DNA from 2 places in the Pseudoclavibacter sp. Z016 genome. Region 1 is predicted to be linked to the other one. Evidence: predicted binding sites of a transcription regulator. Region 1 holds the regulator's gene; the other holds the start of a gene.
The links. The regulator HrcA, encoded in region 1, represses chaperone genes, less so after heat shock. The targets are predictions, from matches to a motif close to TTNGCACTCGNNNNNNNCGAGTGCNAA.
Positions count from the first base shown of each region.

Region 2: C5B99_RS15165 (Hsp20/alpha crystallin family protein) is a predicted target of HrcA. The motif match lies at 1,950-1,976, and genes of this name have one in related genera.

Region 1 is NZ_PSTU01000011.1:672,753-676,291, reverse strand. It holds gene hemW (radical SAM family heme chaperone HemW) at 1-944, shown strand, start outside; gene C5B99_RS09295 (DUF4870 domain-containing protein) at 951-1,514, opposite strand; gene hrcA (heat-inducible transcriptional repressor HrcA) at 1,668-2,699, shown strand; gene dnaJ (molecular chaperone DnaJ) at 2,788-3,539, shown strand, end outside.
Region 2 is NZ_PSTU01000016.1:85,122-88,660, forward strand. It holds gene C5B99_RS15160 (xylulokinase) at 1-1,306, shown strand, start outside; gene C5B99_RS15165 (Hsp20/alpha crystallin family protein) at 1,446-1,859, opposite strand; gene C5B99_RS15170 (DNA-3-methyladenine glycosylase) at 2,056-2,988, opposite strand; gene C5B99_RS15175 (rhodanese-related sulfurtransferase) at 3,050-3,539, shown strand, end outside.

The DNA.
Region 1 (3,539 bases):
TCTTCTTCGGTGGCGGAACGCCGACTCTCCTTCCCGTCAGCGACCTTGCGGCGATGCTCGAGGGAGTGCGCAGTCGCTGGGGCCTCGCCCCAGACGCGGAGGTGACCGTCGAGGCGAACCCCGACTCGGTCGGCGAGCGTGAGCTCGCCGAGCTCCGGGCTGCTGGAGTGACCCGAGTCAGCTTCGGGATGCAGTCCGCCGTCCCGCACGTCCTCAGCGTCCTCGAGCGCACCCACGATCCCGCACGCATCCCGATCGTGGTCGCCGCAGCGAAGCGAGTCGGGCTCGAGCCGAGCCTCGACCTGATCTACGGCACTCCCGGCGAGTCCATCGACGACTGGCGCCGATCGCTCGACATGGCGCTGGCGCAGGAGCCGCTGCACGTGAGCGCGTATGCGCTCATCATCGAGGAGGGCACGAAGCTGGCCAGGCAGATCCGCCGCGGCGAGGTGCCCGCTGTGGACGACGACCTGCAGGCCGACATGTACGAGCTCGCAGAGGAGCGACTCTCAGCGGCCGGGTTCGAGTGGTACGAGGTCAGCAACTGGTCGCTCGACGGCAAGCACGCGTCTCGCCACAACCTCTCCTACTGGCGAGATGCGGACTGGTGGGGATTCGGGCCAGGCGCGCACAGCCACGTGGGTGGTGTGCGCTGGTGGAACGCCAAGCATCCGAGCGCCTACGCAGCGAGGCTTGCTGAGGGCATCACCCCGGCCATGGGGCGCGAAGTGCTCGACGAGGAGACGAAGCGCTTCGAGCGGATCATGCTCGGCTCGCGTCTGCGGGAGGGCCTCGCGATCTCCGAGCTGGACGACTCCAGCGTCGTCGCCGAGCTCATCGCCGAGTCGCTCGTCGACGGGAGGGCCGCGCTGAAGGGCAGGCTCGTCCCGACGCTCCGCGGTCGGCTCATGGCAGACGCGATCGTGCGCCGAATCGCCGCCTGAGCCGGCTCAGCTCACGAACCGGAAGGTGACCGGGTACCGGTAGGGGAGACCCTTGTTCGCCTGGACCGCGCCGAGAATGGCGTAGACGACGACGGCAACCCAGAGCAGCGGGTAGAGGAGCGGGACGATCAGCGCCAGCGGGCCGCCGATCAGCGAGAGCAGCGAGATGACGCCGATGCCGAGGTACACGATCGCAACGGTGATGCCGAAGTTGAGCGCCTCGCGGCCCTCGCTGTCGGCGAGAGGCCCCCTCCGCCGCGTGACGAGCCAGAGGATGAGCGGCCCGACGGCCGGGGCGACGATGTTGAGCAGGTGATCGAAGGTTCCGACGAGGCGGTCGCCGTCTCGGGTCAGGGGCGGTTCTGTCCCATTCTGCGGGCCCGACTGCTGGTACTGCCCGCCCTGCGGGTGCCCGTAGGGAGGCTGCTGTCCGTACGGGACCTGCTGACCGTGGGGAGCCTGCTGCCCGTACGGTGGCTGCTGCCCGTAGGGTCCCGGCCGGTCGTATGGCGGCTGCCGAGGCTGATCCTGGTGTCCTGGCGGCGGGGTCGGTGCGTTCTGATCTGACACGGGGTTCCTCTCGTCGGTTTCGCCCACGCTACTGCGCGTGCCCTCCGAGGGCCTGGCATCCTGCTGGTGGCGTGAGCGGAAAGCGGTAGGATTGGCAGTCTCAGGTTCGGAGTGCCAGTCCGACTCGCAGCAGCTCGTCGAGGGAGGAGCATCGTGGTTTCAGACAGAAGCATGCAGGTGCTCCGCGTCATCGTCACCGACTACGTCACGAGTCGTGAGCCGGTGGGCTCCAAGTCGATCGCAGACCGTCACGATTTCGGCGTCTCCGCGGCCACCATCCGCAACGACATGGCACAGCTCGAAGACGCCGAGCTCATCGTGGCCCCGCACACGTCCTCCGGGCGCATCCCGACCGACAAGGGCTACCGACTCTTCGTCGACCGGCTCGCCGAGTTCAGGCCGCTCTCCGGGGCGCAGCGTCGGGCGATCGAGACGTTCATCGAGGGCAGCGACGACGTCGACGAGGTGCTCGGACGGTCGGTGCGACTGCTGGCGCAGCTCACCAACTCCGTCGCGATCGCGCAGTACCCCTCGCTCGCGAACGCCGCCATCCAGCACGTCGAGTTCGTCCTGCTGTCGAGCATGCGCGTCCTCACGGTCCTCATCACCGACTCGGGCCGCGTCGAGCAGCGCATCGGGCATCTGCGTGCCGAGGTGAGCGTCGAGCAGCTGCATGTGCTCCGGGACCGGCTGGCCGGCCGCCTCGTCGGGAAGACGGTCGCGCGCGCTTCCACGGAGCTCAGGGATGTCAGCGGCATCATGGGGGAGCGAGACGCGGAGCTCTTCGCTCCCGTCATCGCCAACCTGCTCGAGCTCGTCCTGGCGCACCGCCAGGAGCGCCTCGTCATGGCGGGCACCGCGAACCTCGCCCGGACCGAACGTGACTTCCCCTCGAGCATCCTGCCCGTCCTCGAGGCCATCGAGGAGCAGGTGGTCCTCCTGCGGCTGCTCGACGAGCTCCACTCCAGCCCCGAGGCCTACTCGGTCAGCATCGGCCAGGAGAACGTCGACCTGGGCCTCGGCGAGACGGCTATCTTGACGAGCGGCTACCGCAGCTCCGGGAGCGACGCGCGTCTCGGCGTCGTCGGGCCGACGAGAATGGACTACCCGAGGAATATCCAGGCCGTTCGAGTGGTTGCGAGTTACCTGTCACGGGTGCTCGACGAGCAGCACTCGGACGACTGACCCACACCGCCAGATCACTCGGCGGATGCACCCGGCGCCTGACAACGCAGGCGTGACACACACAGATGCAAAGAAGGAGTCGCCACTCTTGGCAGACCACTACGACGTGCTCGGCGTGAGCCGTGAGGCGTCCCAGGACGAGATCAAGAAGGCCTACCGCAAGCTGGCACGCCAGCTGCACCCGGACGTCAACCCGTCCGAAGATGCCGCGGAGCGCTTCAAGTCCGTCACGCACGCCTACGACACGCTCATCGACCCCGAGCGGCGCCGGCAGTACGACCAGGGCGGCCCAGATGGGCAGTCCTTCGGCGGCTTCGGCGACATCTTCGAGACCTTCTTCGGCCAGCAGGGCTCCCGCGGACCCCGCTCGCGCGCGGAACGCGGCCAGGACGCGCTCGTGCGCGTCGAACTCGACCTCGACGAGGTCATGTTCGGCACGCACCGGGACCTCGAGGTCACGACGGCGATCGCCTGCGAGAACTGCCAGGGCACCTGCTGCGCGCCAGGCACCTCGCCGACGACGTGCTCGGCATGCGGTGGGGCCGGGTCCGTGCAGCGACAGGTGCGCTCCATCCTCGGCATGGTCGTCACGAACCAGCCGTGCGCGCAGTGCCGCGGCTACGGCACGGTCATCGAGCACCCGTGCGACACGTGCCACGGCCAGGGGCGCGTCCGATCGAACGTGAGCATCCCGGTCGACATCCCGTCCGGTGTGGACTCCGGGCTGCGCATCCACCTTCCCGGTCGGGGCGAAGCCGGACCAGCAGGGGGAGCGAACGGCGACCTCTACCTCGAGATCCGCGTGCGCCCGCACGAGGTCTTCTCGCGAGACGGCGATGA
Region 2 (3,539 bases), on a different contig from region 1:
GGCTGCCGTCCAGGGCGCGACCGAGGCCGCCGGCGGGCTCGACGATGTGGCGGCGATCTCCGTCGCCGGCCAGCAGCACGGCATGGTCGCCCTCGACGCCGAGGGCCGCGTCGTCCGCGACGCCCTCCTCTGGAACGACACCCGCAGCGCAGGCGCAGCACGAGACCTCATCGCCGAGTTCGGCCAGGATGCGCTCGTCGAGCGCACGGGACTCGTGCCCGTCGCCTCGTTCACGATCACGAAGCTGCGCTGGCTGCGGGATGCGGAACCCGAGAACGCGGCGCGCGTCGCGGCCGTCGCCCTCCCCCACGACTGGCTCACGTGGCGCCTCCTCGGCTACGGCCCAGCAGGCGAGAGCCCCCTCGGCCCGGACCTGACGAAGCTCACGACCGACCGCTCCGACGCGTCGGGGACCGGCTACTGGTCGCCGTTCACGCTCGACTACGACCGCGAGCTGCTCATCGCGGCGCTCGGCCACGACGCCGTCCTGCCCCGTGTGCTCGGACCGGACGAGGTCGCTGGGAAGACACCGGCCGGCGCACTCGTCGCCGCGGGCGCCGGCGACAACGCTGGTGCGGCGCTCGGTCTCAACGCGCGCGCGGGCGACGTCGTCGTCTCGATCGGCACCTCAGGCACCGTCTTCTCCGTCGCCGACCGGCCGGTGGTCGACCCCCGCGGTGGGCTGGCCGGGTTCGCGGACGCGACGGGAGCGTTCCTTCCCCTGTCCGCGACGCTCAACGCCGCTCGCGTCATCGACACGACCGCCGAGGTCCTCGGCGTCGACCACGAGGAGTTCGGTCGGCTCGCCGCATCGGCACCCGTGGGCTCTGGTGGTCTCGCGTTCGTGCCGTACCTCGACGGCGAGCGCACCCCCGACCTGCCGGACGCGACCGCGTCGCTCCTCGGCATGACCCGCGGCTCGTTCACCCGCGAGAACCTCGCCAGGGCCGCAGTCGAGGGCATGCTCGGCAGCCTCGCGCAGGCACTCGACGCCCACCGTGCGCTCGGCGTCGAGGCGAAGCGAGTCATGCTCATCGGCGGCGCCGCGCTGAGCGAGGGCGTCCGCGCCGTCGCGCCGACGCTCTTCGACGTGCCCGTCGAGATCCCGGCACCCGGTGAGTACGTCGCCGACGGTGCAGCCCGCCAGGCCGCCTGGGTGGCGACCGGGACACGTCCGGACTGGCCCGTCGAGACCATCGCTCGCCTCGAGCCCGCCCCCGACGCGGCACTCCGCACCCGCTACGCGGCGGCCGCGAAGCTCGCCCGCGAGACCGAAGAGGCAGGAACGGGACTCCACGCCGCCTGACGCGAACGAAGGCGCGAGCGCGAGTCGAGGACGAGCGCAGACCCACAGACCTACCGACGCAGTGAGGGGCAGCGCCAGTCGGCGCTGCCCCTCACTGCGTCACAGAGGTCACATCACGAAGCGGTGATCACCGGGCCGCTCAGGCCTGGATGGTCTCGACCTTCGTGCCGCTCTCGACCTCGATCTTGCGTGGCTTCGCGCGCTCGCTGACCGGCACGGTCACGGTCAGCACGCCGTGCTCGTAGCTCGCCGCGATGCGCTCGGTGTCGAGACCCTGGCCGAGCGTGAACTGGCGGAGGTAGCTGCCGCCGTTGCGCTCACGGACGAGCCACTTGGCGCCCTCGGCGTTGACCGTGCTGCGCTCGGCGCGGATCGTCAGCTGCTGGCCGTCGAGGTCGACGTCGATCGAGCTCGGGTCGATGCCGGGCAGGTCGGCGGTGAGGATGTAGTGGTCGGCCTCGCGGTAGAGGTCGATGGGCATCGAACGCGGGCTGTTCGGTGCTCCCTGGAAAAGGCGTTCCATCTCCTGGAACGGATCGAAGACGCGTGCCATGTCGTTTTCCCTTCCTTGTACGCACGCTCGTCAGCGCGAGACGGTGCGGTGAACTTGAGTCAACTGGTGTCAACTTCCTTGAGCAGAAAATTAGCACTCTGCCCCATCGAGTGCCAGAAAGTTTGCTGAAAACCCCGTCAGCCGTGGGCGAACGCCCCTCGAAAAGGTCAGCGCACGTCGACGCCGGGCGCAGAGTTCAGTGGGAGCGGTGGTCTTGCACGGTCATACGGGGGCCGTGCTTCGGGCGCGGGTTGCCCGCGAGCTTGATGAGCCGCACGACCCGCTCGCGGTGTCCGCGCCACGGCTCGAGCAGCTCCCGCATGCCGTCGTCGTCGACGTCGCAGCCCGCGAGCGCCCACCCGACCATGTTGGGGATGTGGTAATCGCTGAAGCTCGGGGCGTCAGGGTCGCCATGCGAGCGCTGCACGGTCTCGTTGGCCGTCCACACGCCGACCCCCACGATCGAGCGAAGACGGCGGAGCGGCTCCTCCGACCCCGTCGGCAGGCCGCTCGTGCGCTCGAGTGCCGACGCGACCGTCGCCGAGCGGATCACCGTTCCGGACCGCGAGTAGTCGACGCCGGCCCGATGCCAGTCCCAGCTCGGAATGCGCCGCCACTGCTCCGGCGTGAGCGGCAGGCGCAGGTGCCGCGGCACGAGACCGGCCGGCCCTGGCGCCGCGTCGGCGTGGTCGCGGTGCAGGATGTCCCAAGCGCGATGCGCCTCGAGGCCCGTGATCTTCTGCTCGATGATCGCCGCGCTCAGCGCCTCGAACACCGCGCCCGACTTCGGGAGCCGCAGCCCCTCGTTCCGTCGCCGCACATCCGCCAGCTCCGGCAGGGCGTCGAGACGGAGCTCGCTCCAGTCGTCGTCGCGGCCCAGCAGCGTGGGAGCCTCGTCGACCGCGATCTCGGCGGCCGCACCCCACGACACGACCCGCACCCCCTCCCGGGCCTGGCGGAACACCGTGGTCGCGCCTCCCGCCAGCGTGTGGGACGTGCGCCACACGTCCCGCGACACCGGATGCACCCAGCACGTCGGATCTCGCCTGCCCCGCATGAGGGGAGACAGGGTCTGCTGCACATCGACCGGTGACGCCGGCCGATAGAGCGACATGACCCGATCTGGCATGCGGCAAGGGTACGCAGACCCACGGACATTCGGCGTGAGCCCCTCACCTAAAATCGTCCTCATGGCTGTCCCCAAGATCGTGCTCTACTACGCCTTCGCACCCCTCGCCGACCCGGAGGCGATCCGCCTCTGGCAGCGCGACCTCGCGGCGTCCCTGGGGCTGCGTGGGCGCATCCTGATCTCCAAGGACGGCATCAACGGCACCCTCGGCGGCGAGCTGAACGCGCTCAAGCGCTACGTGCGCACCACCCGGGAGTACGCGGCCTTCAAGGACGCCGACTACAAGTGGTCGGAGGGCACCGGCCTCGACGAGCAGGGACAGAGCCTCGACTTCCCGCGACTCAGCGTCAAGGTGCGCGACGAGATCGTCAGCTTCGGGGCGCCGGGCGAGCTCGAGGTCGACGAGCACGGCGTCAAGGGCGGCGGGACCCACCTCGCACCCGACGAGCTGCACGCACTCGTCGAATCGCGCGACGAGATCGTCTTCTTCGACGGCCGCAACGCGATCGAGGCGCAGATCGGCCGCTTCGAGGGCGCCATCGTTCCGGAGA